Regions from separate parts of the Streptomyces sp. NPDC015139 genome, predicted to be linked through region 1. Evidence: riboswitches for the same ligand, from Rfam matches in the RefSeq annotation. Region 1 holds a riboswitch; each other region holds the start of a gene.
The links. A riboswitch is a leader RNA that binds a small molecule or an ion and turns the genes downstream of it on or off. The one in region 1 is predicted to bind cobalamin.
Positions count from the first base shown of each region.

Region 2: linked by a shared signal. The riboswitch ahead of ACF08B_RS01890 (CbtB-domain containing protein) and the one ahead of ACF08B_RS09140 (prenyltransferase/squalene oxidase repeat-containing protein) in region 1 are both predicted to bind cobalamin.
Region 3: linked by a shared signal. The riboswitch ahead of ACF08B_RS29100 (HoxN/HupN/NixA family nickel/cobalt transporter) and the one ahead of ACF08B_RS09140 (prenyltransferase/squalene oxidase repeat-containing protein) in region 1 are both predicted to bind cobalamin.
Region 4: linked by a shared signal. The riboswitch ahead of ACF08B_RS17230 (cobalamin biosynthesis protein) and the one ahead of ACF08B_RS09140 (prenyltransferase/squalene oxidase repeat-containing protein) in region 1 are both predicted to bind cobalamin.

Region 1 is NZ_JBIBUW010000003.1:71,001-78,125, forward strand. Features, by position in the region: gene ACF08B_RS09120 (aldehyde dehydrogenase) at 1-1,402, opposite strand, end outside; gene ACF08B_RS09125 (hypothetical protein) at 1,555-1,884, opposite strand; gene ACF08B_RS09130 (MBL fold metallo-hydrolase) at 2,060-3,088, shown strand; gene ACF08B_RS09135 (transcriptional regulator) at 3,138-3,731, opposite strand; cobalamin riboswitch at 4,138-4,266, shown strand; gene ACF08B_RS09140 (prenyltransferase/squalene oxidase repeat-containing protein) at 4,381-5,592, shown strand; gene ACF08B_RS09145 (SCO2322 family protein) at 5,589-6,251, shown strand; gene ACF08B_RS09150 (energy-coupling factor transporter transmembrane component T) at 6,283-7,125, shown strand, end outside.
Region 2 is NZ_JBIBUW010000001.1:409,443-416,567, reverse strand. Features, by position in the region: gene ACF08B_RS01905 (catalase) at 20-1,540, opposite strand; gene ACF08B_RS01900 (histidine phosphatase family protein) at 1,855-2,445, shown strand; gene ACF08B_RS01895 (CbtA family protein) at 2,559-3,311, opposite strand; gene ACF08B_RS01890 (CbtB-domain containing protein) at 3,332-3,553, opposite strand; cobalamin riboswitch at 3,590-3,735, opposite strand; gene ACF08B_RS01885 (glycoside hydrolase family 65 protein) at 3,830-6,205, opposite strand; gene ACF08B_RS01880 (xanthine dehydrogenase family protein molybdopterin-binding subunit) at 6,202-7,125, opposite strand, start outside.
Region 3 is NZ_JBIBUW010000012.1:91,869-98,993, reverse strand. Features, by position in the region: gene ACF08B_RS29120 (class I SAM-dependent methyltransferase) at 119-862, opposite strand; gene ACF08B_RS29115 (copper chaperone PCu(A)C) at 1,071-1,613, opposite strand; gene ACF08B_RS29110 (heavy metal translocating P-type ATPase) at 1,610-3,904, opposite strand; gene ACF08B_RS29105 (hypothetical protein) at 3,904-4,134, opposite strand; partial or broken gene ACF08B_RS29100 (HoxN/HupN/NixA family nickel/cobalt transporter) at 4,278-5,406, opposite strand; cobalamin riboswitch at 5,415-5,603, opposite strand; gene ACF08B_RS29095 (ArsR/SmtB family transcription factor) at 5,683-6,078, shown strand; gene ACF08B_RS29090 (RNA polymerase sigma factor) at 6,160-7,125, opposite strand, start outside.
Region 4 is NZ_JBIBUW010000005.1:503,158-510,282, reverse strand. Features, by position in the region: gene ACF08B_RS17250 (class II aldolase/adducin family protein) at 1-555, opposite strand, end outside; gene ACF08B_RS17245 (lysozyme) at 748-1,650, shown strand; gene ACF08B_RS17240 (anion permease) at 1,807-3,069, shown strand; gene ACF08B_RS17235 (hypothetical protein) at 3,104-3,331, shown strand; cobalamin riboswitch at 3,476-3,617, shown strand; gene ACF08B_RS17230 (cobalamin biosynthesis protein) at 3,719-4,663, shown strand; gene ACF08B_RS17225 (cobyric acid synthase) at 4,660-6,168, shown strand; gene cobN (cobaltochelatase subunit CobN) at 6,165-7,125, shown strand, end outside.

The DNA.
Region 1 (7,125 bases):
ACCCCTCCGGGCCGAACTCCCGCCCGAGGCCCGAGTTCTTGTAGCCGCCGAACGGGCCGAGCATGTCCAGGCTGAAGGTGTTGACGGAGAACGTGCCGGTGCGCACACGGCGGGCCACCTCGATGCCGTGTTCGACGTCGGCCGTCCACACGCTGCCGGACAGACCGTAGTCGGAGTCGTCGGCGATCTTCAGGGCCTCGGCCTCGTCGCCGTACGGGAGCAGGCAGATCACCGGGCCGAAGATCTCCTCGCGGGCGATCCGCATGGAGTTGTCCACGTCGCCGAAGAGGGTCGGCTCGACGTACCAGCCCCGGTCCGGGGCCGCCGGCCGGCCGCCGCCGGTGAGGATCTTGGCGCCCTCCTCCTGGCCGATGCGGATGTAGTCGAGGCTGCGCTGCTGCTGGCGCCGGGCGACCAGGGGGCCGACCTGGGTGGCCGGGTCCAGCGGGTCGCCGACCGTCAGGGCGCTCGCCGCCTGCGCGAAGGCGTCGGCGAACTCGGCGTACCGGGCGCGCGGCACCAGGATGCGGGTCTGGGCCACACAGGCCTGGCCGTTGTTCATGAAGGCCGCCGGGACGATGCCCGCCACCGCCGTCCCCAGGTCCGCGTCCGGGAGCACGACCGCCGCCGACTTGCCGCCGAGTTCCAGCGTGACCCGGGTGAGGTTGCGGGCGGCGACCTCCATCACGCGCCGGCCGGCGGCGACCGAGCCGGTGAAGGAGACCTTGTCGACGCCGGGGTGGCCGACCAGGTACTCGCCGACCTCCCGGTCGGCGGGGAGGATGGACAGCACTCCCTCCGGCAGCCCGGCGTCGCGCGCGATCTCACCGAGGAGGTAGGCGTCCAGCGGGGACTCCGGGGACGGTTTGAGGACGACGGTGCAGCCGGTCAGCAGCGCCGGGGCGAGCTTGGCCGCGGCGACGAACTGCGGGACGTTCCACGGGACGACGGCCGCGACCACGCCGACGGGTTCGCGGCGGACGAGGAGCGGGCCGAGGACGCCGGCGCGGCGCTCCTCGTACGTGAAGTCCCGCGCGACCCGGATCGCCGAGTCCCACACCATCATCGCGCCGAGCGCCTGGGCGAGGACGCTCCAGGAGTACGGGGAGCCGTTCTCGGAGGAGATCACGCGGGCGATCTCCTCGTGCCGCGCGGCGATGCCGTCCTTGATGCGGGTGACGACCTCGATCCGCTCCTCGAGCGTGGACCGTGGCCAGGGCCCCTCGTCGAAGGCGCGGCGCGCGACGGCCACCGCCCGGTCGACGTCCGCCCGTGAGGCGTGCGGCACCCGGCCGATGACCTCCTCGCTGTGCGGGGAGACCACCTCGATGACGTCCGTGCCGAGGGGGTCGGTCAACTCCCCGCCGATGAACAGCTGTCCGTGTTCCACGAGCTCGGTCATGGCCGACTGCCTCCCACCGCACCGCGCGTATCTGACGCCGTTTCAGAACTGATACCAGTTCTAGTTACAGCGGGCAATGGCCGACACCGGTCGGGGCCGCACCGGCGGATCACCCGCCGGTGCGGCCCCGACCGTCGCGCGGTGAAGCGGACTCAGTCGCAGTACCGGTTGTAGGCCGAGCTGTAGCCCCGGTTGTAGCCGTCGACGTAACCGTGCGCCCACGAGGAGTCGTGGCCGGACGAGTAGCCGGAGCTGTAGCCGTCGCGGTCGCAGTCGGAGCGCGCGTCGGAGAAGCCGTCGCGGAAGCCCTGCCGGAAGCCCTGCTGGTAGTGGCTCTGCTCGGGAGCAACCGCCGCGGAACTCACCTGCGTCGGGGCTGGTGACGCGAACGCCGGCTGCACGCTCAACGGCATGAGGGCGACACCGGTCGCCACCAGAGCGGAGCTGAGGGCCGCGGCCCTCTTGATCGTCCTTCGCTGCATGAGCTCTCCCCAGATACGCTCATATGGGATGTTTCCACTCTAGTAGGCCGAAAGCATGACGCAAGTCGGGGTGCCCGCCCGCACGTCCCCTCTGTCACCCCCAACTGACGTTGCGTCAGTTCTGGTTATAGTGAACAGGATCGAAAGGCTGCGGGCGGCGGGGCGGAGGAACCTGATGACGAAGACGTTCGATCACGGCGGGGGCGTGCGGTCCCTTCAGGTGCCCATCCCGGACAACCCCCTCGGCCACACGCTGGTGTACGTCGTGGACACCGGCCGGGGACCGGTGCTGGTCGACACCGGCTGGGACGATCCGGCGTCCTGGGACGTGCTCGTGGCGGGCCTGGCGGCCTGCGGCACGGCGGTGTCCGAGGTGTACGGCGTGGTCGTCACCCATCACCACCCCGACCACCACGGGCTGTCCGCACGGGTGCGCGAGGCGTCCGGCGCCTGGGTGGCGATGCACGAGGCCGACGCGGCGATCGTCCGGCGAGCCCGGGAGACCCGGCCCGAGCGCTGGTACGCGTACATGGCGGACAAGCTCGCGGCGGCCGGAGCGCCCGAGGAGCACATCGCCCCGTTGCGGGCCGCCCGGGGCCGCCGTACCCTGCCCGGTCTCTCCCCCGCCCTGCCGGACCGGGACGTCGTGCCCGGCGAACTCCTCGACCTGCCCGGCCGCCGGCTGCGCGCCGTCTGGACCCCGGGACACACCCCCGGCCACGTCTGCCTGCATCTGGAGGAGGGCCATCCCGCGCGACTCGCGGGTCGCGGGCGCCTGTTCAGCGGCGACCACCTGCTGCCGGAGATCACCCCGCACATCGGTCTGTACGAGGACCCCGACGACGCCACGGTGACCGATCCGCTCGGCGACTACCTCGACTCCCTGGAGCGGGTGGGCCGGCTCGCCCCGGCCGAGGTGCTCCCCGCCCACCAGTACGCGTTCACCGACGCGCCCGCCCGGGTACGGCAGTTGCTCGACCACCACGAGCAGCGGCTGGCCGGGCTGCTCGCGCTGCTGCGCGAGCCCCTCACACCCTGGCAGCTCGCGGAGCGCATGGAGTGGAACCGCCCCTGGGCCGACATCCCCTACGGCTCCCGGAACATCGCCGTCTCCGAGGCCGAGTCCCATCTGCGCCGCCTGGTGAAGCAGGGGCGGGCCGAACCGCTCGCCGGGAGCGAGCCGGTGGCGTACGTGGCCGTGTGAGCGACGTGCGCCGTGGCGGGGCCGTCCCGCCCCCGTCCTGGACGCGGGGTCAGGTACGCCCGGCGTCCTCCACCCGCTCCGCGGAGATGATCATCTCGGCCAGGTCGGCGAGGGTGGCGAGCTGGTGGGCGTTCATCTGCGGGGCGCGGGCGGCGAGCCGGACCAGTCCGTTCTGGCGCAGCCGCAGCAGCGGGTCGGCCTCGGCCTCCAGGTTCTGCAGCACGGGTTGCAACGCCTCGTGCAGCGCTTCCGGTTCGTCGGCGGTGAAGAACCCGGCGGGCAGGCCGAAGAAACGCCGCAGCCGGTCGGTGTGGGCGAGGCTCGGCATCCCGCTCTTGCGCCACTCGCTCAGCCACTGCCGGCTGGTGCCGGCGATGGCGGCCAGCTCGCCCAGGGAGTACCGCTTTCCGTCGGGCCGACGCCGGTTCTCGCGGATGAAGTCGAGGCGCTGGCGCACCCGTTGGGCCAGCATGGTCTCGGGAGCCCGGCCGCCGTCGAGGAGTTCGGCGACGACGGCGACGGGAACACCGGTGCGGCGGGACAGATCGGCCACGTCGAGGGCCTCCGGCAGCCGGCCCGGCCGGCCGGTCAACTCGCCCAGCCGGCGCAGGACATCGGCCAGGTCGGCGTACGCGTCACTCACCGAGTTCTCCCTGGGCTGTCGTCCGTTCGGTGTCGGGCTGACGCGAGGCTACCGGGTCGGTCGGTGACCGACCAGAGGTGACAGCGCTTCCTACGGAAGTGGGCAGCAATCGTTGACAGTCGCGCGAGCGGTGGGTGAGGATCTCGGCACGGAGAGCGAGACACGACCGCCCCGGGTGCCGGTCACGGGGGAGCGGCATCCGGGGTGCACCACACCCGATCGCCTCGGCCGGCCGTATGCGGCGACGGACCGGGCCTCGACGCCCGAGCCGGCCCTCGCGGTCCCCGGCGCGGCACCCACACGTCGTCGATCCCGTGCGCGCCGGCCGTACGGCCCGAGCCCGTCGAGAGCGTGACGCCGGTCACCGGGCCGGTGTGCCCACGGCCACCCCTCGGGCCGTGCGGGGCTGCCGGTAAAGTGGCGGAGTCGTCATCACACCCGTACGGGGGGAAGCCGGTGCAATTCCGGCGCTGACCCGCAACCGTGAGCCGCCCGGCGGGCGGTGAGCCGGACCGCCCCGGGCGGGACGTTGACCGGCTCACGTGCGTCGGCGGCCCGCCGCGCACGGCACCGTCGAGGTTTACGGGGCCGAGCCGCCCGGGTGTTCCCGTGCGCTGCAGGCTCCCCGCAGGAGAGGCAGTCGCCGACCATGAACGTTCGCCGCAGCGCCGCGGCTCTCGCCGCCATAGGCGTGCTGGCCGCCGCCGCGCCCGCCACGGCCGCCGACGCGTCCCCGTCCCCGAAGGTGGCGGTCCCGGACGGCCTGTACGGCAAGGCGGACCCGACGTACGACGGCGTGTGGCGGCAGTCGCTGACGCTGCTCGCCCAGCGCACCCTCGGCTACCGGCCGGCCCCGAAGGCCGTGGACTGGCTCACCGGGCAGCAGTGCGCGAACGGCTCCTTCGCCGCCTTCCGTGCCGCGCCCGGCAAGGCCTGCGACGACAAGACGCAGGTGGACACCAACAGCACGGCGGCCGCCGTGCAGGCCCTGGACGCCGTCGGCGGACACGAGCGCGAGGTCCGCAAAGCCCTGGTCTGGCTGAGCACCGTGCAGAACAAGGACGGCGGCTGGGGGTACACGCCGGGCGGCCCGAGCGACACCAACTCCACCAGCGTCGTCATCGGCGCGTTCGCCGCGGACGGCCAGGACGTCGCGAAGCTGCACAACAGGAGCAGGACCCCGTACGACCTGCTGGCCGCGCAGGCCGTCCCCTGCGACCAGGACGGCGGTGGCGCCCTCGCCTACCAGCCGGACAAGAAGGGCAAGCTGCTCGCCAACGCGGACGCGACGGCGGCCGGCCTGCTGGGCTCGCTCGGCAAGGGCTTCGCCGCGGAGGCCGGCAAGGCGCCCGCGAAGGACACGTGCGTCAAGGCCGCCCACCTCACCCCGGCCCAGCTCGCGGACAACGCGGGCGCCTACCTGGCATCGGCCGTCGCCAAGACCGGTCACCTGAAGTCGACCCTGCCCGGCGCCAAGGACCAGCCCGACTTCGGCAACACCGCGGACACGGTCGTCGCGCTCGCCGCGGACGGCCGCACCGACCGGGCGAAGAAGGTGTACGCCTGGCTGGAGAAGAACGCCACCCAGTGGGCGGCGCAGAGCGGCCCGGCCGCGTACGCGCAGCTGATCCTCGCCGCGCACGCGGTGGGCGCGCAGCCGGACGACTTCGGCGGCACCAGCCTGGTCCGCTCCCTCAACGCCCAGGGCCCGGCCCCGCAGGCGGAGAAGGCCGCCGGGAAGAAGGCCGAGGCGTCCGACGACGACTCGAACACCGGCGTGTGGTGGATCGTCGGCGTCGGCCTCGTGGCGGGCGTCGGCATCGGCTTCCTGCTCAGCGGCCGGAAGAAGAACCGGCCGTGACCCCCGTCCGCCGTGCCGCGACCCTGCTGGTCGCCACGCTCGTCCTGCTGCTTCCCGCGACCGCGGCCCACGCCACCGGCTACCGCTACTGGTCGTTCTGGGAGCGCTCCGGCGGCCACTGGACGTACGCCACGCAGGGCCCGTCCATGGTGCGGCCGGACGACGGCGCGGTCCAGGGTTTCCGGTTCGCCGTGAGCGCGGACTCCGCGGACGCGACCCGGCCGCGCGGTACGGCGGACTTCACCACCATCTGCGCGGACACGCCCGCGAAGGCGGGCACCAAGCGGGTGGCGCTGGTCCTCGACTTCGGCACGCCCGCCGACGCCCCGTCCGGCGAGCGGCCGCCCGCGCGCCGCTCCGCGTGCGCCCGCCTCTCGCCGGACGCGACGAGCGCGGACGCGGTGGCCGCGGTCGCCAGACCCCTGCGCTACGACACCAACGCGCTGCTCTGCGCGATCGCCGGGTATCCGCACCAGGGGTGCGGGGAACAGGTGTCGGCGGACCGCGAGCCCGCGGCCGCCGCACCGAAGAAACACGGGCCGGACGGCGGGTCCGGCGGTGGGCCGTCGCTGGGTCTGCCGGTCGGCGTGGGAGTGGTGGCCGTGCTGGCGGGCGCCGCGGTGTGGCAGGCGCGGCGGCGGCGCGATGACTCCGGGTAGCTGCGGCCCGTCCTGCGACAGCGGGTGCGCCGTGGCTGATCGCGCCGTTCCCCGTGCCGCCGGGAAGCCGAGGCCGCCGGCCACCGCACGGCACCGGTACCGGGCCCGGCTGCACCCCGGTGCCTGGTGGCTCTGGGCGCTCGCCCTCGGTACCGCCGCCACGCGCACCACCAACCCGCTCCTCCTCGCGCTCCTCGTCGCCGCCTCCGCCTACGTCGTGGCGACGCACCGCTCCCCGGCTCCCTGGGCCCGCTCCTACGCCGCGTTCGTCAGGCTCGGCCTCGCCGTCCTGCTGGTCCGCCTGCTCTTCGCGGTGGCCCTCGGCTCCCCCGTCCCCGGCACGCACACCCTGTTCACCCTCCCCGAGATCCCGCTCCCCCACTGGGCGCAGGGCATCCGGCTGGGCGGCCGGGTCACCGCCGAGGCGCTCGTCTTCGCCGGCTACGACGGACTGAAGCTGGCCACCCTGCTGATCTGCGTGGGCGCGGCGAACGCCCTCGCCAGCCCCTCCCGGCTGCTGAAGTCGCTGCCCGGGGCGCTGTACGAGACGGGGGTGGCCGTCGTCGTCGCCCTCACCTTCGCGCCGCATCTCATCGCCGACGTACGGCGGCTGCGGGCCGCCCGACGGCTGCGGGGCCGCCCCGACCGGGGCGTGCGGGGCCTGCTCCAGGTCGGACTGCCGGTCCTGGAGGGGGCGTTGGAGCGCTCGGTCGCGCTCGCCGCCGCGATGGAGTCCCGCGGTTACGGCCGCACCGCCGAGGTGCCCGCCCGCGTCCGCCGTACCACCGCCGCGCTCACCCTCGGCGGACTGCTCGGGGTGTGCGCGGGAACGTACGGGCTGCTCACGGCCGAGGGCGGCACGTACGGGCTGCCG
Region 2 (7,125 bases), on a different contig from region 1:
CCGGTGGTCAGTGCTGTGGTCAGGCCTTGTGCTGCATCGAGCTCCGGGCCGGGTTGGCCTGTTCGGCGGCCTTGGGGTCCTTCTCGTCCGCCTTGGCCCGTACGCCGTCGGCGATGCGCTTGCCGATGGTCTCGTCGATGTTCGACCAGTAGGTGAAGGCACGTTCCAGGACGGGTTCGCTGACGCCGTTCAGGAGGTGCCCCACGACGTTGTCGACCAGGCGGTCACGGGCCGCGTCGTCCAGGACCTCGCGCACCAGGGTGCCGGGCTGCCCCCAGTCGTCGTCCTCCGGGTGGGAGACGTAGGCCGCGCGGGTGATCTCGCCGTCGGCGGTCCAACTGGGCGGGGAGCCGAAGCGCTCGGTGTCCGCCGCGGGTCCGCCCTTGGAGTTCGGGGCGTACACCGGATCGGTCGTGTTCCGGTACGCCATCGCCCCGTCCTTGGAGTACGTGTGGACGTCGACGACGGGGGCGTTCACCGGCAGCTGCTGGTAGTTGGCCCCGATGCGGTACCGGTGCGCGTCCGCGTACGAGAACAGCCGGGCCAGCAGCATGCGGTCCGGGCTCGGCCCGATACCGGGGACGAGGTTGTTCGGCTGGAAGGCCGCCTGCTCGATCTGGGCGTGGTTGTCGGTGGGGTTGCGGTCCAGGGTCATGCGCCCGACCTGGATGAGCGGATAGTCGCCGTGCGGCCACACCTTGGTGAGGTCGAACGGGTTGAACCGGTAGGACGCGGCCTCCTCGTACGGCATGACCTGCACGTACAGGGTCCAGCTGGGGAAGTCGCCGTCCCGGATGTGCTCGAAGAGGTCACGGGTGTGGTAGTCCGTGTCGGCGGCGGCCATCTGGTCGGCCTCGTCCTGGGTGAAGCACTCGATGCCCTGGTCGGTCTTGAAGTGGTACTTCACCCAGAACCGCTCGCCGGCCGCGTTGATCCACATGTAGGTGTGCGAGGTGTAGCCGCTCATGTGGCGCCAGGTCCGCGGCACGCCCCGGTCCCCCATCAGCCAGGTGACCTGGTGCGCGGACTCCGGGGAGAGGGTCCAGAAGTCCCACTGCATGTCGTGGTCGCGCAGGTTGTTGTCGGCGCGGCGCTTCTGGGACCGGATGAAGTGCTGGAACTTCATCGGATCCTTGACGAAGAACACCGGCGTGTTGTTGCCGACCATGTCGTAGTTGCCCTCGCTGGTGTAGAACTTCACCGCGAAGCCGCGCGGGTCGCGCCAGGTGTCCGGGCTGCCGCGCTCACCCGCGACGGTCGAGAAGCGGGCGACCAGGTCGGTGCGCGTGCCGGGCTGGAAGACCGCCGCCCTGGTGTAGGCGCTGACGTCGTGGGTCACCTCGAAATGGCCGAAGGCGCCGCTTCCCTTGGCGTGCGGCTGGCGCTCGGGAATCCTCTCCCGGTTGAACTGCGCCATCTGCTCGATCAGATACGCGTCCTGGAGCAGGATCGGTCCTCCGGGGCCGACGGTGAGCGAGTGTTCGTCGCTCTCCACCGGTGCGCCCGAGTCGGAGGTGGTGGCGGGGCGGATCTCCGTCATGAGGCTGCCTTTCGTCGTGCGCCGACGGCGGCGCAGCGGCTCCTGGGCGCCGGTCTCCCGCCAGCGGGGCGGCACTCGCCTCCCTGCGCTGTCCTGCCCGCGCACGCGCGGGGGGCCCGGCCGGCACCTGGCTTCCCACATCGCGTGACCCACGGGGAGCGGGCTAAACACCCTCGTCGCGATGTACCGCGGGTCGCGGGACGGGGTGCCTGCCTCCTCGGGGCGGGTGTTAGGTTCGCGGCGGGACCGCCGGGTCGCTCCCGGTACCCGGCCCCGGCGCTCGAATCCGGGACGGCAGCAGGAGGAACAGGCACGTGACCAGCCGCGTCACCCTCGTCTCGCCCGCGACGAGCCCGTCGATGCGGCGGGCCCGCTTCGACGACGGCGACTCGCTCGACGAGGCCGGGGCGGCCCGCGCCCGCGCCGCCGCCGGGCACCTGCGCGCCCCCGGCCGGGTGCTGACCTCACCGAGCGTGCGCTGCCGGGAGACGGCCGAGGCGCTGGGCCTCGTCGGTGCGCGGGACTCGGCGCCGGCCGGTCTGGACGCGGGCCGCTGGCGAGGCCGCACCCTGGAGGAGGTGGGGGCCACCGAACCGGAGGCCGTGGGCCGCTGGCTCACCGACGCCGGATCCGCGCCCCACGGCGGCGAGTCGGTGCGGGAGCTGTGCGAACGGGTCGGGCGGTGGCTGGACGCCGTACAGGGCACGGACGGCCGCACCCTCGCCGTGGTCGAGCCGGAGGTCGTACGGGCCGCGGTCGTGCACGTCCTCGGGCTGCCCGCGGCCGCCTTCTGGCGGCTGGACGTGCCGCCGTTGACGGCGACGGAACTGAGCGGCCGGGCCGGACGGTGGAATCTGCGGCTCGGTCAGCCGCCGGCCGGACCGGACGCGGCCGCCGCCTGCTGAGCCGGGGCGGTCGCCGTGGCTCAGGAGGCTGCCTCCCCGGCGCCGGCGCGGCAGCGTCGCCGCCGCGCGGCGCGAACACCCGTTCCGAACGGGCGTCCGGTGTCCCGGGACCGTCAGTGCGGGGCGGGAACCGTCCGTCCGGAAGATGCCTTGGCCGGCCGGGGGTTCAGCTGCCGCTCGGCCAACTCGCCGAAGAGCAGACCGAATCCGACCCACAGGACGGTCTGGATGGCCAGGGTGGAGAGCCGGAACCGCCACAACAGGCGGGCCGGGAAGTGCGCGGGCAGCTCGTTGACGGCGGGCAGGAAGGCGTAGGCGAGCCCGATGACGACGACGAAGGCGGCCACCGCGACGACGGTCGCCCACCAGTTGCCCAGACGGGGCGCGAGACGCTTGCCGAGGATGGTGGCGCCCACCGCGAGGAGCACGCTGAGGGCCATCATCAGGAAGAACAGGGTGGTCCGCTTGCCGATGGTCTCGGGCTGACCGACGGACGGCGGGTTGGCCGGGTACTTCAGGAACGGCACGACGTACACGGCGACCAGCGCGCAGCCGGACAGCAGCAGCGCGGTCGCCCGCGCGCTGAAGCGGCCGACACGGCCGAGCGCGAAGGAGTACGCGAGCGCGGCGATGCCGCCGAAGGCGACCCCGTAGACGAGGACGCCCGTGGCGAGGCCGGCGGTGGACTGCAGGGAGCGGGAGACGACTTCCATCTCGTGCTCGTGGGAGTGGGCGTCCTCGAAGGCGATCGCCTGGTCGACGCTCGGCTCACCGAGGAGGTAGGCCACGACGAGGGCGAGCACGCCGGCCACGAGGCCGGCGAGCATGCCCCGCACGAGGAGGTTTCTTACCGTTGCGGAGTTCATGGTGCGCGGCGTCCCTCGCGTCAGTGGCAGGGGAAGCCGAGCAGGTGGCGGGCGTCGTGCACCCACTCGTGGACGTCGGTGCCGTTGAACACGGACGTGGCGCCCTGCTCGGCGCCGACGAAGTAGAGCAGGACGAGCATCAGGACGCCGAAGAAGACCGCCCAGGGGGCTATCGCCTTCAGCGGCAGCGTGGCGGGAACGGCGGGGGTGTCGGCAGTCGGCTGGGCGACGGTCTGCGCCATGGCAGGGCCTCCTCTGGGAGTTCGCGTCCCATCTCGGTGGTGCACAGGACGACGGCCACGGGTCTGACTCGGCGGACCACCCCGAGGGGTGTCCCGCATACAGTGGCGCGACCGTGCCGGATTCCCACCGGCTTCCGTCTCGCCGTCGTCGATATCGGACAGACCGTACCGCGAGACGCGTGCGCGGCCAAGACCGCGTCCACCGCAGTGATCTTCCTCTCGTGACGGCACGTCAGATTCGGGACGCCAGGGGGTAGCCGTGAGACGGCTGAGGGACTACTCCGGGAGCACCAGACGGGCCGTCTCCCCCGGCCGTACTCCCACCGCCAGGTCCCGCAGGCGGAGGTCGATGGGGCCACGGCCGGAGGCCGGTACGGCGATCTCCAGCAGGCCGCTGCGCAGGCGCAGGTGGACGCCCCAGTGGCCGTGGTAGCGGATGGCGAAGCCGTAGGAGGAGAGTTCGGGCAGCGGGACGGGGTCCAGGCGCAGGGCGCCGCCCCGGGTCTCCAGGCCGGTCAGCCCGCGCTGGACGAGGTCGAGCGTGCCGGCCATCGCGCCGAGGTGGATGCCCTCCCCGGTGGTGCCGCCCTGGAGGTCGGCGATGTCGCCGCGCAGCGCCTCCTGGACGAAGGCCCAGGCGTCGGTCCGGCGGGCCCGGGCCAGGATCCAGCCGAGGACCAGGCCGCTGAGGGTGGAACCGTGACTGGTGCGGTGCAGGTAGTGGTCGACGGTCGCGGTCCAGGTCCGCTCGTCCAGCGGGTAGCCCAACCGGTCGAACAGGGAGTTCAGTTCGGGCGGGGCGAAGAGGTAGCCGAGCATCAGCACGTCGGCCTGCTTGGACGCCTTGTACCGGTTGACGGTGTCCCCCTCGGCCTCCAGGATCCGGTCCAGGCGGCGGATGTCGCCGTACCGTTTCCGGTAGCCGTCCCAGTCCAGCTCGGCGAGGCCGGCGTACCCCTCGAACTGGCTGATCACCCCGTCGTGGAAGGGGACGTGCAGGGTGCGGGAGACCTCCTCCCAGCGGGCGGGCTCGTCCTCGGCCAGTCCGACGGCCTCGGTGAGTTCGCGGCGGCGCGGCTCGGGCAGGGCGCTCAGCAGCTCCAGCGCGCGGGTGAGCACCCAGGCGGCGGTGACGTTGGTGTACGCGTTGTCGTCCAGGCCCGGCCGGCTCGCACCGGGGTAGGCCTCGTGGTACTCGTCGGGACCGACCACGCCACGGATGCGGTACCGGCCGAGGTGGGGGTCGTAGCCGGCGGAGTCCGCCCAGAAGCGGGCGATCTGGAGCAGCATCTCGGCGCCCTCGCCGTGCAGGAAGTCGAGGTCGCCGGTCGCCTCCCAGTACTGCCACACGTTGTACGCGACCGCCGAGCCCACGTGGTGCTGGAGCCGGGAGTGGTCGGGCAGCCAGCGCCCGGAGCGCGGGTTGAGGTGGAGCTGCTGGGTCTCCTCGCGGCCGTCGCTGCCGCTCTGCCAGGGGTACCGCGCGCCGCGCCGGCCGAGTTCGTGGGCGGCGTGGCAGGCGGCGTCCAGCCGGCGGTGGCGGTAGCGGAGCAGGGCGCGGGAGACCTCGGGCAGGTGCAGGTTGAGGTAGGGCAGGACGAAGAGTTCGTCCCAGAAGACGTGCCCGCGGTAGGCCTCGCCGTGCAGTCCGCGCGCGGGGACGCCGACGTCGAGGTCGGCGGTGTGCGGGGAGAGGGTCTGCAGCAGGTGGAACAGGTGCAGGCGCAGGATGCTGCCCGCCTCGCCGGGCACCTCCAGCGCCGTGCGCCGCCACAGCTGGTCCCAGGCCGCCGCGTGTGTCTCCAGCAGTTCGTCGAAGCCGGGCGCGTCCCGGACCCGGTCGACCGCGGCGCGCAGCGGGTCGCCGATGGCGGGGTCGCGGGAGGTGTGCAGCGCGACGGTCTTGTCGAGGGTGACGGTACGGCCGGGCGGCAGGCGCAACCGGACGTGCTGGACCGCCCGTCGGCCTTCGCCGGCGTGGGTGACCGGGGCGTCGGCGGTCAGCCGGGCGGCGAGTTCGAAACTGATGTCCGAGGTGCGGGTGCGGCAGCGCAGCCACACCGTGCCGGGTGCGGCGGTGCCGGTGTGGACGTGGGTGAGGTGCCTGCCGTCGAGGTCCCGGTAGCGGGCCACACCGGAGTTGGTGACCTCGCCGTCGATCGCGGACTCGACCTCCAGGTCGACGGTGTCGCCCTCGGCGGTGAACTCGGTGCGCAGAGCGGCGAGATGGGGGTCGTGCAGATGGACGAGGCGCAGTTGGCGCACGTGCAGCGAGCCGCCGGTGCCGAGGGGGTAGCGGGTACGGCGTTCCAGCAGGCCGGGGTCGAGGTGGAGCACCTGGTGGTGGTCGGTGACCGGGACGGTGTCCGGGGTGAGCCAGTCGGCGCCGGCCGGGCGGAAGCGCAGCGGCAGCCAGTTGGGCAGGTTGACCATGTCCTCGTTCTCGACCCGTCGTCCGGCGACCTCGGAGGTGAGCCGGTCGTAGCAGCCGGCGGCGTAGGTGCCGGGGTGGTGGACGGCGTCGGCGGTGCACTCGGGCAGCGCTCCCCGGGTCGCGAAGTAGCCGTTGCCGAGGGTGCACAGGGACTCCCGCAGCCGCTCCTCCTCGGGCCGGTAGCCGTCGTACTCCCAGGCCGGGCCCGTCACCGTCATCCCTCGGACAGCAGGGCGGTGAGGATCCGGTCCGGGGTGAGGGGCAGTTCGCGGAAGCGGATCCCGGTGGCGTGGTGGACGGCGTTGCCGACGGCGGCGGCGGTGCCGACGATGCCGATCTCGCCGATTCCCTTGCTGCCCATGGGGTTGAGGTGGGGGTCGTCCTCGTCGAGCCAGTCGGCCTCGATGTCGGGCACGTCGGCGTGGGCGGGCACGTGGTAGGCGGCGAGGTCGGCCTCCGCGAAGTCGCCGAACGCGCTGTCCATGGTGCTGTGTTCGGTGAGGGCCATGCCCAGGCCCATGGTCATGCCACCGGTGAACTGGGACCGTGCGGTGCGGGCGTTGAGGATCCGGCCGGCCGCGAAGATCCCGAGGAGCCGGCGTACGCGGACCTCGCCGGTGACGGTGTCGACGGCGGTCTCGGCGAAGTGGGCGCCGAAGGCGTGCCGGGCGTAGGGGCTGTCGGCGTCGGCCTTCCCGGTGGTGTCGGCGCGGACCTCGACGCCCTCTACGGGCAGCGGTCCGGTGTGGGCGGCCAGCCGGGAGGCCAGTTCGGCGCACGCCTCGTGCACGGCCCAGCCCCAGGAGGCGGTGCCCATGGAGCCGCCGGCGACCCAGGCCGGCGGCAGGTCGCTGTGCCCGATGTCGGTGCGGACGCGGTCCAGCGGCACGTCGAGGACGTCGGCGGCGATCTGGGTGAGGACGGTACGGGCCCCGGTGCCGATGTCGGTCGCGTTGATGCGGACGGCGAAGGTGCCGTCGGGCAGGGCGTGGGCGGTCGCGGTGGCGGGGACGGCCATGGTGGGGTAGGTGGCCGCGGCGACGCCGGTGCCGATGAGCAGCGGGCCCTCGCGGCGGTTGCCCGGGCGCGGGTCGCGGTCGGCCCAGCCGAAGCGGCGGGCGCCCTCGCGCAGGCATTC
Region 3 (7,125 bases), on a different contig from region 1:
CGTCAGGGGGTACGTACGAACGCGCGCCCCGGACTCAGCCAGAGAAGAGTGACACACACCGAACCGTCAGGGCGGGAACTCCACGGACATCGCGGACGACTCCGGCAGGTGGCCGTGCTCAGGCGCGGCAGCGCAGCATCTCCAGCGGCGGCCTGGTGCGGAGGTCCGTCCAGAAGTCCGCGCCGAACTCACGGACGCCGGCCTCGGACACCTGGAGCGGGACCCACTCCACCGCACGGAAGCCGGCCGCCCGCAGACAGTCCTCGTAGACCTCACGGCGCGGGGCCGTGGTGACGATGCTGATCGGCGCGGGTTCGACGAGGGCGGTGACCCGCACCCGCGGACCGGTCTCCGTCTCCTCGCCGGTCGGTTCGCAGCGGAACCCGTACCTCTCCAGCGACGGACAGTCGAACCGGTAGTCGGGCTTCTGTGCCAGCACGAAGAACTCCCCGCCGGGCACCAGACTCCGGTGGATGTTGCGGCACATCCGCTCCATCGCCGCAACGTCCTCGGCGTAGTTGAGGCACTGGACCCCGACGGCGACGTCGAAACGCCTTTCGAGAGATCGGAGTTCGGTCACGTCGCCGACCTCGTAGCGCACGCCCAGCGGGTCACGTCGCTCGATGTCCCGGGCGGCGGCGACCATTTCGACGGAGATGTCCACGCCGAGGACGTCCGTGGCGCCGCGCCGCTTGAACTCCCTGCTGTAGAAGCCGGTGCCGCACGCCACGTCGAGGACCGACCTGCCGCTCACGTCCCCGACCATGCCCAGGAGGCTCGGCACCTCCCCGTAACGCGTCAGCGGCAGGGACTTGAACCCCTCGAAGGCCTCGCCGATCTCGTCGTACTGCTGCACGCTCACGTGCCGCCCCCTCCTGCGCTCGGTCATGTACGTGCCACGCCGCCTGCCCGAGGTGAGGACGGGCCGGGCCGTGGTCATGGCAGCGAGTCTCCTCCGCGCCCGTTCGGCCGGCGTACTGGCAGAAGGCACAGGGAAGTTGGGCGACGCCCCCCGGATCGACCAATGCCGTTCGGGGACGGCGTTCACGGCATGCGCCTCGTCGACACGGTCAGGGCCGGAAAACGGCCGTCCCCGCGCGGACCACCACGGCGGACATCCGTACGCGGCCGCCGCGGCGGAACGTCAGTGTGAACGACACCCGGTCGCCCGCCCGCCACGCGCCGGCCGGGACCGGCACCGTCAGGTCCACTCCGTGCGGCGACATCGCGACCGTCCGTCCGGCCGGTATCTCGACCGATGCGATCGAGGCTCGGTAGGCCGTCGCCCCTGCGCCCATGCGGTGCCGGGCGAGTGTCACCCCACCGGGGACGCCGGGCGAGGTGACCCCCAGCAGACGGTCGGTCGAGCCGCCCTCGTTGGCGATGCGGAAGAACGCCGTCGTCTCGGGCGAGCCGCCGGTCGGGAGCAGGACGCGTCCTTCGGTGACGCGTATGCGGGCGGGGCTTCCCGCGTGGCCCGCGCCGACCCAGGTCGTCAGGCCGGCCAGCGCCAGGCCGGCCGCGGCGACGGGCACGAGGGTGGCGAGGAGGGCGTCGGTCAGCCGCCCGCGATCGGTGAGCCGGGCGACGGCGCCGGCAAGGAGTCCGTTCACCGGGGCACCGCCCGCTCGCGCCGCCGCTCGCGTGCCGGGGCGGGTGTGGGCCGCCACGCCCGCAGGCGCAGGCTGTTGCCCACCACCAGTACGGAGCTGGCCGACATCGCCGCCGCGGCCACCATGGGGTTGAGCAGCCCGGCCACGGCGAGCGGCACGGTCACGACGTTGTAGCCGAAGGCCCACACCAGGTTGGTCCGGATCGTACCGAGCGTGCGCCGGGCGAGCAGCACGGCGTCCACCAGGGCTTCGATGTCCTCGCGTACGAGTGTCAGGTCGGCCGCGCCGATGGCCACGTCCGTACCGCTGCCCATGGCGATGCCCAGATCGGCGCCGGCGAGCGCGGCGGCGTCGTTCACGCCGTCCCCGACGACCGCGACCCGCCCGCCACCGTCCTGCAACCGCCGGACGAGGGCCGCCTTGTCCTCGGGCGTGCAGCGGGCGTGCACCTCGTCGATGCCGAGTGCGCCGGCCACGGCTCTGGCGGGTGCCTCACGGTCACCGGTGGCGAGAACCGGCCGGATCCCGAGTCGGCGCAGTCGGTCCACGGCTCGGTAGCTGCCGGGCCGGACGACGTCGCCGACCGCGATCAGCGCCTCGGCGCGTCCGTCGACGCGTACGAGGACGGGTGTGTGCGCGGCGTCCTCCGCCGCTGTGAGCGCGGCCCGCAGCACCGTCGGCAACTCGCCCTCCGGGGAGAGGACTTCCACTGTCCGGCCGTCGACGCGGCCGCATACCCCCCGTCCCGGCGTGGCCGTGAAGTCGCGCACGGCGGGGAGCGGTTGCCCGGCCGGTGCGCGTCGCGCGCAACTGGTGACGGCTCGCCCGAGCGGGTGTTCCGAACCCTGTTCCACGGCACCGGCCAGGCGGAGGACCGTCTCCTGGCCGAGACCGCCCGGAGCCGCGGTGATCCTGGCGACGGTCATGTGGCCGCTGGTCAGCGTGCCGGTCTTGTCCAGGACCACGGTGTCGACGTGCCGGAGTGCCTCCAGGGTCCGCGGACCGCCGACCAGTACGCCCAGTTGGGCGCCGCGGCCGGTCGCGGCCATGAGGGCGGTGGGCGTGGCCAGGCCGAGCGCGCAGGGGCAGGCCACGACGAGCACGGCCACGCACGCGGTGATCGCCGCCTGAGGGTCGGCTCCGGCGCCGAGCCAGAACCCGAGCACGGTGACGGCGACGGTCAGCACGACGGGTACGAACACCCCGGCCACGGCGTCGGCCAGTCGCTGCGCCCGCGCCTTGCCCGCCTGGGCGTCGGTCACCAGCCGGGTGATCCGGGCCAGTCGGGTGTCGCTCCCGACGGCGGTGGCTCGCACCAGGAGCAGACCACCGGCGTTGACCGCTCCTCCGACGAGGGCGGATCCGGGCCCCACCTCGACCGGCTCGCTCTCGCCGGTGACCAGGGACAGATCCAGGGCGGAACTGCCCTCCACCACACGGCCGTCGGTGGCGACCCGCTCACCGGGGCGCACGGCGAAGACCTGCCCCACCCGCAGCTGTTCGATGGGCACGGAACGCTCGCGGTGCCCGTCGCGCACGGACACCTCCTTGGCGGCCAGCTCCGCGAGCGACCGCAGGGCGGCTCCGGTACCTCGCCCGGCCCGCGCCTCCAGGAACCGCCCGGCGAGCACGAACAGCGGTACGCCGACCGCGGCTTCCAGGTACACGTGCGCGGGGCCGTCCGACGCGGACGGCAGCAGACTGAACGGCATCCGCATCCCCGGGTCGCCCGCTCCCCCGAGGAACAGCGCGTACGCCGACCAGGAGAAGGACGCCACCACGCCCAGCGAAACGAGGGTGTCCATGGTGGCCGCGGAGTGACGCAGTCCGCGCACCGCCCGTGCGTGGATCGGCCAGGCGCTCCACACCGCCACCGGGGCCGCCAGCACGAAGCACAGCCACTGCCAGTTCCGGAACTGCAGGGAGGGCACCATCGACAGGACCAGCACGGGAACGGCGAGCAGCGCGGTGACCACGAGCCGCTCGCGCTCCTGGAGCGCGGCGGCCTCGGCAGCCTTCTCGCCGCCGTCGGTCCCGTCGCGCCTGTCCGGTACGGCGGGCTCGGGCAGCGCGGCCTCGTACCCCGCCCGCTGGACGGCCGTGACAAGGTCCTCCGCGGGGATGTCCGCCGGGTGGCTGACCCGGGCGCGTCCGGTGGCGAGGTTGACGGTGGCCGTGACCCCGTCGAGCCCGGCCAGCTTCTTCTCCACCCGGCGGACGCACGCGGCACACGTCATACCGCCGACCGTCAGATCCGTGACCACCAGCGGCGCCAGGGGTTCGGCCCCCATCACTGACCGCCGCCGTGCATGCCGGGCATGTCATGCGTGCCGCCTCCGCTGCCTCCGCCGCCTCCGGAGCCGTGCATGCCCGGCGCCACCGGCCCGGCGGCCGATCCCACGGCGTACGCCGCCGAGAAGACCAGCACCAGCAGCAACAGGAAGCCGCAGAGCCTGGGCGGGGGCAGCAAGGTGCGGGGAACCGCGGCCGCGCCGCGGGAGGGATGTCGGGACTCGGCCATGCTCGACCTTCCTGGTCGCTCGAACCGTCGTACGGCGCAAGAGGTCGCAGCCGTACCGCTCCAGCAGTCGGACGGATCGGTGGCGGAGTTCCCGCACGGGACGATGGCGTAGGCCACATGGCGGACCCGTGCGGTGCTCGACGTCAGCCGGTGTCGGCGGAGCGGGTGTTCCAGCGTTCCTCGATCCTGGCCAGGCGCCAGTAGGCGATGGCGACCGCCCAGACGACCACGAACAGACCGACGATGACGTAGCCGACGCTGTCCAGGTTCAGCCCCGCGATCCAGCCGGTGACGCCGTCGCTCAGGCCGAGCTTGTCGTGCAGGACGCCGACCAGTTCGATGGTGCCGACGAAGAACGCGACGGCGATGGACAGGCCGGTGATCGTGAGGTTGTAGAACACCTTGCGGACGGGGTTCGAGAACGCCCACTGGTAGGCGAAGTTCATGAAGGTGCCGTCGAGGGTGTCGAACAGGCTCATGCCGGCGGCGAACAGCAGGGGCAGGCACAGCACCGCGTACCAGGGCAGCCCGGCGGCGGCGCCGTTGCCGGCCAGCGCGAGGAGCAGGACCTCGGTCGTGGTGTCGAAGCCGATCCCGAAGAGGAAGCCGAGGGGGAACATCTGGCCCGGGCGGCGGATGGACCTGGTGAGCCGTCCCAGGATGCGGTTCATGAACCCGCGCGAGTCGAGGTGCGCCTGCAGCTCGGCCTCGTCGTACCGGCCAGCGCGCATGGCCCGGAAGACCCGCAGGATGCCGAACAGGGCCACGAGGTTGAGCGCGGCGATGAGGTACAGGAAGGACCCCGAGACCGTGGTGCCCACGGTGCCCAGGACCTGGTGGGTACGGGAGCCGTCGTTCATCAGGGTGCCGGCGAGCTTCGCACCGCCGGCGACCAGGGCGGCCATCACGACCACGACGCTGGAGTGCCCGAGGGCGAACCAGAAGCCCACGGAGACGGGCCGCTTGCCGTCGGCCATCAGCTTGCGGGTGGTGTTGTCGATCGCGGCGATGTGGTCGGCGTCGAAGGCGTGCCGCATGCCGAGCGTGTAGGCGGTGACGCCCAGCCCGACCCCGAACGCCTTCGTGCCGACCTCGTAGTGATGCGGTATCACCAGCAGGAAGAGGATCCCGAAGGCGACCACGTGCAGTGCCACGATCACGGCCAGGAGCCCCGCGGTGCGGACGGTGTCCTCGCGACGCCAGCGGAAGGACGGTTCGGCGTCGGTTTCGGGCACGCCTCGGGACACGGTCATGCGGGTCACGCTCCAGCACCTCGTGGATCAGCTTCGTGATGCCGTGGCCGGTCTCCTGGCTGACGGGTCGACGCGCCCGCCCCTGCCTTCCCGGCCGTGCGGCCAGTGGCATACGTGGGGCGGGAACTCCCCGATCACAGTGGCGAGGGCCGCTCCGGACTGAGCCCCTGAGGGCTGTCACCGGTCTTCCCGAACACCACGGCCCGTCCACCCTAGAAGGCCGAGGTCGTCGGCTGCAAGATTGCACAACTGCTCAGGTATGGAGGCGATCGCCCCGGGCTGCGATGATGACGGCATGCATCTCGTCCCCGCGGACCGTGCCGGGCAGCGCACCATCGACGGCGACCGGGTCTGTGACGCCATCGCCGCCGTCGGCGAGCCCGAGCGGGTGCGCACCTGGGCCGACCGCTTCTCCCTGCTCTCCGATCCCGGGCGGCTGTCCCTGCTGCTCGCCGTCCACGAGGCCGGTCCCATCGCCGTCTCCGACCTGGCCGTGGCCACCGGAATGCGCGACACCACCGTCTCCCAGGCACTGCGGCTGCTGCGGGCCGCGGGAGTGGTCGAAGGCCGCAAGGACGGCCGGATCGTGCGCTACCACCTCGTCGACGGGCCGATGGCCGCGCTGCTGGAGCACTGCAAGTCCGCCGACACCGGCGACGTCCGCGTACGGCCCCACCGGTCCGAGGAGTAGGGCACCGAACGCGGCCGCGCACCGGGGAGCGACCGCGGCGCCGCGCCGTGTCGGCATCCGGGCCGGTGTCGGCCGGAGCCCTCAGCCGCGGGCGCGGGCGTTGAGCCGGGCGGCCTGTCGCGTCAGGTGGTCGCGTTCGGCCAGGTTGGGAGCCCTGTGCGCCGCCTCGGCGTACAGGCGTGCGGCCGTCACCACATCCCCGTCACGCTCGTGCAGGTACGCCGACACGGCCGAGTGGCGGGGCAGCGACGCGTCCAGTTCCGCCAGCGCGGCGAGCCCGGCACGCGGGCCGTCCGCCTCGCCGACGGCGACGGCGCGGTTGAGCCGGACGACGGGGCTGTCGGTGAGGCGTACCAACTCGTCGTACCACTCGACGATCTGCACCCAGTCCGTGTCCTCCGCACGCTGCGCGTCCGCGTGCAGGGCGGCGACGGCCGCCTGGGCCTGGAACTCGCCAAGACGGTCCCTCGACAGAGCCGCCTGCAAGAGGGCGATGCCCTCGGCGATCGCCTTCGTGTCCCAGCGGCCGCGGTCCTGCTCGGCGAGCGGCACCAGGCTGCCGTCCGGCCCGGTCCGGGCGGGCCGCCGGGCATGATGCAGCAGCATCAGCGCGAGCAGCCCCGCCACCTCGGGGTGGTCGATCCCGGCCGCGAGCTGCCGGGTGAGCCGGATCGCCTCGGCGGCGAGGTCGACGTCACCGCCGTACCCCTCGTTGAAGATCAGGTACAGCACGCGCAGCACGGTGGCGACGTCGCCCGGCCGGTCCAGCCGCACGCCCGAGACGGTGCGCTTGGCCCGGCTGATGCGCTGGGCCATGGTCGCCTCGGGCACCAGGTACGCCCGGGCGATCTGCCGGGTGGTCAGCCCGCCCACCGCGCGCAGCGTCAGTGCCACCGCCGACGACGGCGTCAGCGAGGGGTGTGCGCACAGGAAGTACAGCTGGAGCGTGTCGTCCACCGCGGGCGAGGGCGCCGGCGACGGCTCCTGGTCGACACGGTCCTCCCGCCGGCGGCGGGCGGCATCCGCCCGCACCGCGTCGAGGTAACG
Region 4 (7,125 bases), on a different contig from region 1:
GGTGCCGTGGTTGCGGAGCAGGCAGCCGGAGCGGCCGGCGAGGGCGCGGAGCATGTTCTCGGCGAGTTCCTCGGTGCCGTACGTCGCGTAGGGGGCGACCCGGACGGTTCCGCCGAGGGCGCCGGCCATGTAGTGGACGGCCGGCAGCTCGGGGACGAGCGTGGAGACGGCGGTCGCGTGCACGGCGTGGGTGTGGACGACCGCGCGGGCACCGGTGGTGCGGTAGACGGCGAGGTGCAGGGGCAGCTCGCTGGTCGGTACGAGGGTGCCGAGGACCTGGCGTCCGGTGAGGTCGACCCCGGTGATGTCGTCCGGGGTGAGCCGGTCGTAGGGGACGCCCGTGGGGGTGACCAGGACGAGGTCGCCGACTCGTGCGGAGACGTTGCCGGAGGTGCCGACGACAAGCCCGTCGGCGACGGTGCGCCGTGCGGTGGCGACCAGCGCCTCCCAGACGCGCGCCGGGTCCTCCGCCCGTCGCTCCGGGCCACCGTGCGGGGACTCCCCCTTGTCGCCGACCGCCGCTTCCCCCGCCGTGCTCTGTCGCTCTTCAGCCATGCGGTGATCCTGCCAGCCGGGTTCACGGCGGGTGAGGGGGCCGTCCGGGCGACGGCGGGGGCCGTACCTCCGAACGGGCGGAAGTCGTCGCGGATCGCCGGGATGGACGTGGGTCCGGCGGGCGGCGGGACTTCAATGATCCCCCTTGCCCGCCCGGTGATCCTCCGCCCGCCACTTCCGGGGAGACGACGCATGGCCTGTGACCGCATCCCCCTCCGCCACCGCGCCGGTGTCCTCGCGGCGGCGACGGCGGCCCTCGCCCTCACGGCCACCGCCCCGGCCTCGGCGACGGCCCCGCGGGCGGCCGAACCGGAAGCGGCCGGACCCTTCGCGGCCGAGCCCCAGGCCGCCGCCCCCCTCGCGGCCGAGCCCCAGGCCGCCGCCCCCCTCGCGGCCGGCGCCCGGGCCTCCGCACCCAGGGCGACCGCGCCCCGGGCCCGCGCCCCCCGGGCAGCGGCGGTTCGGGTGTCGCACGGGCATGACGTGTCGTCCCATCAGAAGCACGTCGACTGGCCGGAGGCCCGCGCGGAGGGGGCGCGGTTCGTCTACGTGAAGGCGACGGAGTCCACGGACTACCGCAACCCCTATTTCTCCCGGCAGTACGACGGCGCCCGCGAGGCCGGCCTGATCCGGGGCGCCTACCACTTCGCGCGGCCGGACCGGTCCTCCGGCGCCCGGCAGGCGGCCTACTTCGTGCGGCACGGCGGCGACTGGCGGGCGGACGGCTGGACGCTGCCGCCCGCGCTGGACATCGAGTACAACCCGTACGGGGGCACGGACAAGTGCTACGGGCTGGGCGAGCGGCGGATGGTCCGCTGGATCCGGTCGTTCAGCGACGAGATCCGGCGGGAGACCGGCCGCCGCCCGGTGATCTACACGACGACCCAGTGGTGGCGGCTCTGCACCGGGAACAGCCGCGCCTTCTCCTCCCACGCCCTGTGGATCGCCCGGCACGGCGGCTCGCGCCCGGGGAAGCTGCCCGGCGGCTGGCGGCGCTGGACGTTCTGGCAGTACGGGATCAAGGGCGGGCTGCCGGGTGACCAGAATCTCTTCCACGGCCCGGCGAGCCGGCTGCGGAGCTTCGCCCGGGGCTGAGACCCAAGGGGCGCCTGAGCCGACGCGGTCGGACGGGGACAAGCGGAACCCCGAACACTCGTTACAGTCACCATGGCGCCCGACCCAGTTCATCTTCCGTTCACCCAGGTTGCCTACGGTCGACCAGCCAATGACCTCGAACGATTGCCTGGGTAAATGGAAAGCTTCTCGCTGATCCTCGCGATAGTGGTTGTCACCGCTCTCGCGTTCGATTTCACGAACGGTTTCCACGACACCGCGAACGCGATGGCCACCACCATCTCGACAGGCGCTCTGAAGCCCAAGATCGCGGTGACCATGTCCGCCGCCCTCAACCTTGTGGGCGCATTCCTCTCCGTGGAGGTCGCGAACACGATCTCCAAGGGTCTCGTCGACGAGACCGGCATCCGTCCCGAGGTCATCTTCGCCGCCCTGGTCGGCGCGATCCTCTGGAATCTGCTGACCTGGCTGGTGGGCCTGCCGTCCAGTTCCTCACACGCCCTGATGGGCGGCCTGATCGGCGCCACCGTCGCCTCGGCCGGCTTCGGCGCGGTGCACGGCGAGGTCCTGGTGACCAAGGTGCTGCTGCCCGCGGTCGCCGCGCCGATCGTGGCGGGCCTCGCGGCCATGCTGGCCACCCGCTTCTCGTACGGCATCGGCGGCAAGGCCGAGGCCGAGGCCACGCGCAAGGGCTACCGCGCCGGCCAGATCGCCTCCGCCGGCCTGGTCTCCCTCGCCCACGGCACCAACGACGCCCAGAAGACGATGGGCATCATCACCCTCGCGCTGATCGCGGGCGGTGCCATCTCCCCCGGCTCCAACCCTCCCACCTGGGTCATCCTCTCCGCGGGTCTGGCCATCGCGCTCGGCACCTACATCGGCGGCTGGCGCATCATCCGCACCATGGGCAAGGGCCTGACCGACCTGGAGCCGCGCCAGGGCTTCGCCGCCCAGACCAGCGCCGCGACCGCCATCCTGGCCTCCTCCCACCTCGGCTTCTCCCTCTCCACCACCCACGTCGTCTCCGGCTCGGTGATGGGTGCGGGGCTCGGCCGCAAGGGCGGTGTGGTCCGCTGGTCCACCGCGACCCGTATGTTCGTCGCCTGGGCGCTGACCCTGCCGGCCGCCGCGCTGGTCGGCGCGGGCGCCGAGTCCGTCACGGACCTGGGTGACTGGGGCACCGCCGTCGTCGCGGTCTTCCTGGTCTCCGCCAGCGCCGCGATCTGGAAGCTCTCCCGCCGCGAGGTCGTCGACCACACCAACGTCGTCTCCGAGACCGAGGAGCCGGCCGGCGTGGTGACCACCGCCATCGCCGCCGTGATCCCGCCCCCGGCGGGCACGGTCGCCGAGGACCCGGCCGTCGCCTTCCCGCACCAGTCCACCGGCCCGGTCCGGGTCGCCGACACCGCCCCGGCCACCCCGCCGGCCGCCACCGTCTGACCCCGGCACCCCGGTTACTGAAGGAAGCATCCCCATGAAGATCGACTGGGCGGCCCTCGGCTCCGTCTTCGGCGTCAGCCTCGTGGTCACGGTGGGCCTGGTGGCCCTGTTCACCCTCGGCATCAAGGGTCTGGCCCGGCGCGAACAGGCCGCGGCCCAGGGCGACTCCGCCGCCCTCGCCGTCACCGGCGCGTACGTCTGCTTCGCCGCCTGCGCGGCCGCGGTGGCGTACGGCATGTACCTCATCGTCGCCAAGGCCTGACCCGGCGTCCGCCGCACGGCGGACGCGAACGAGCACCGCAGAGGCTCCCCTCCCCACCCGGGAGGGGAGCCTTCGGCATGCTCGCCCGCCCCACGATGTGGGGATCGGCACACTCTCCCCACGCAGGTCAAAGGCAAGTTGACGGCCCTTCCGGGCGCGTGGTGGACTGCCCAGGCCATGTACGGCGGCAAGAGAGGAAGCCGGTGCGAATCCGGCGCGGTCCCGCCACTGTGACCGGGGAAGAACCCCCGGGAGCCAGGAACTCTCACCGCCGGATCAGTCGAACCAGGGCGCGGACACCCTGAGTGAGGACACGTATCGCCATGCTCGGCTGCCGATCGAGGACCAGTACCAGGCCTGCCCCTGTGCCCACGGCCGGCTGAGCCGATGGGTGCCGATCGCTCCTACGCGTACGGCGCCGCCGCCGGCCTTCTCGGTGACCTGCTCCTCGGCGATCCCCGCCGCGGGCATCCCGTCGCCGCGTTCGGACGGGCGGCCGGGGCCGTGGAGAGCGCGTTGTGGCACGACCACCGCGGCTGGGGAACGCTGCACACCACCGTGTGCGCCGGTGGCGCCGTGGCCCTGGGCGCGCTGGCCGCGCACGCCGTACGCCCCTCCTTCGTCGCCTCCGCCGCGCTGACCGCCGCCGCCACCTGGTCGGTCGTCGGCGGGACTTCGCTCGCCCGGGAGGCCCGCGTCATCGGGCATGCCCTGGAGACCGGGGACGTCGACGCGGCCCGCGCACGGCTGCCCCATCTGTGCGGCCGGGACCCGCAGGCCCTGGACGCCGACGGGATCGCCCGGGCCGTGGTCGAGTCGGTCGCCGAGAACACGTCCGACGCCGTGGTGGGCGCCCTGGTGTGGGGAGCCGTCGCCGGAGTGCCGGGACTGCTCGGCTTCCGGGCGGTCAACACCCTGGACGCGATGGTGGGTCACAAGTCGCCCCGGTACCGGCGCTACGGCTGGGCCTCCGCCCGCCTGGACGACCTCGCCGGCTGGCCGGGGGCCCGGCTGACCGCCGTACTCGCCGCCGCGGCCGGCCCCGATCCGCGCGGTGCCCTGCGCGCCTGGAAGGCCGACGCGCACCGGCATCCGAGCCCCAACGCCGGGCCCGTGGAGGCCTCGTTCGCGGGCGCCCTCGGAGTGCGCCTGGGCGGGACGCTCTCCTACGGCGGGCGGGTCGAGCACCGCCCGGTGCTCAACGGCCGGTCCGGGCGCGCCGTCCGGGCCACCGACATCGACCGGGCCGTACGGCTCTCCCGCCGCGTCGGCCTGCTCGCGCTCGGCGTCACCGTCGCCGCGCGCCGACTCGTGAAGGGACGTGGGAAGTGAACGGGGGTCTCCTCGTCGCCGGCACCACCTCCGACGCCGGCAAGAGCGTCGTGACGGCCGGGATCTGCCGGTGGCTGGTGCGCCAGGGGGTGAAGGTCGCGCCGTTCAAGGCGCAGAACATGTCCCTCAACTCCTTCGTGACCCGTGAGGGTGCGGAGATCGGGCGGGCACAGGCCATGCAGGCGCAGGCGTGCCGGATCGAGCCGACCGCGCAGATGAACCCGGTGCTGCTGAAGCCGGGCGGCGAGCAGAGCAGCCAGGTGGTGCTGCTGGGCAAGCCGGTGGGCGAGATGAGCGCGCGCGGCTACCACGGCGGGCGCCAGCAGCGGCTGCTGGGCACGGTGCTGGACTGCCTGGCCGAGTTGCGGGGCACGTATGACGCGGTGATCTGTGAGGGGGCGGGCAGCCCGGCCGAGATCAACCTGCGCCGGACCGACATCGTCAACATGGGCGTCGCACGGGGCGCCCGGCTGCCCGTGCTGGTGGTGGGGGACATCGACCGCGGGGGCGTCTTCGCCTCCTTCTTCGGCACCGTCGCCCTGCTCTCCCCCGAGGACCAGCAGTTGGTCGCCGGGTTCCTGGTGAACAAGTTCCGGGGCGACGTCAGCCTGCTGGAGCCGGGGTTGGACATGCTGCACGGCCTCACCGGGCGGCGGACCTACGGCGTCCTGCCGTTCCGGCACGGCCTCGGCATCGACGAGGAGGACGGGCTGCGCGTCTCGCTGCGCGGCACGGTCCGGGAGTCCACCGTCGCTCCCCCGGTCGGCGAGGACGTGCTGCGGGTCGCCGTGTGCGCGATCCCGCTGATGTCCAACTTCACCGACGTGGACGCGCTCGCCGCCGAACCGGGTGTCGTGGTGCGGTTCGTGGACCGCCCGGAGGAGCTGGCGGACGCCGACCTCGTGGTGGTCCCGGGCACGCGCGGGACCGTACGGGCGCTCCAGTGGCTGCGGGAGCGCGGGCTCGCGCGGGCGCTCGCCAGGAGGGCCGCCGAGGGGCGTCCGGTCCTCGGCATCTGCGGTGGCTTCCAGATCCTCGGCGAGCACATCGAGGACGAGGTCGAGTCGCGCGCCGGGGACGTCCCCGGGCTCGGACTGCTGCCGGTGCGGGTGCGGTTCGCCCGCGAGAAGACGCTGACCCGGCCGGTCGGCGAGGCCCTCGGCGAACCGGTCGAGGGATACGAGATCCACCACGGGGTGGCCACCGTCGGCGGGGGCGAGCCCTTCCTGGACGGCTGCCGGGTCGGCCAGACGTGGGGCACGCACTGGCACGGTTCGCTGGAGTCGGACGGTTTCCGGCGGGCCTTCCTGCGGGAGGTGGCGGCCGCCGCGGGCCGCCGCTTCACACCGGCGCCGGACGTTTCCTTCGCCGCGCTGCGCGAGGAGCAGCTCGACCGGCTCGGCGACCTGATCGAACAGCACGCGGACACGGACGCGCTCCTTCGGCTCATCGAGTCGGGCGCGCCGCAAGGACTGCCTTTCATTCCACCGGGAGCGCCCGCATGAGCACAGTGTTGTTGTTGTCGACCGCCGACACGGACCTGCTGGCCGCCCGCGCCTGCGGCGCCGGGTACCGGATCGGCAACCCCACCCGGGTCGACGTCGCCGCCGAACTGCCGGGCCTGGTCGAGGGCGCGGACATCGCCGTCGTCCGGCTGCTGGGCGGCAAGCGCGCGTGGGAGGACGGGCTGGCCGCGCTGAAGGCCGCGGGCGTGCCGACCGTGCTGCTGGGCGGCGAGGCCGTGCCGGACGCCGAGCTGATGGCGGAGTCGTCCGTGCCGGCCGGTGTGGTGGCGGAGGCGCTGAAGTACCTGGTCGAGGGCGGCCCGGCGAACCTGCTGGAGCTGTCCCGGTTCCTGTCGGACACGGTGCTGCTGACCGGTGAGGGCTTCGAGGGCCCGCACAGCATGCCGGAGTACGGCGTGCACGGGGCGTACGAACTGCGCGCGGACCGTCCGACGGTGGGCGTGCTCTTCTACCGGGCGCACGAGCTGAGCGGCAACACCGGCTTCGTGGACACCCTGTGCGAGGCGATCGAGGCGAAGGGCGGCAACGCGCTGCCCGCGTACTGCGGTTCGCTGCGCGGCGCGGACGACGGGCTGTACGAGCTGCTGGGCCGGGCGGACGCGCTGGTGGCGACCGTGCTCGCGGCCGGCGGCACGCACGCCTCGCAGGCGTCGGCGGGCGGTGACGAGGAGGCCTGGGACATCGGGGCCCTCGCCGACCTGAACGTGCCCGTCCTCCAGGGGCTCTGCCTCACCTCCTCGCGGGCCGCCTGGGCGGAGTCGGACGCCGCCCTGTCCCCCATGGACGCGGCGATGCAGGTGGCGATCCCGGAGTTCGACGGCCGGCTGGTCACCGTGCCGTTCTCCTTCAAGGAGCAGGGCCCCGACGACGTCCCGGTGTACGTCGCCGACCCGGAGCGGGCCGCGCGGGTGGCCGGGATCGCCCTGCGGCACGCAC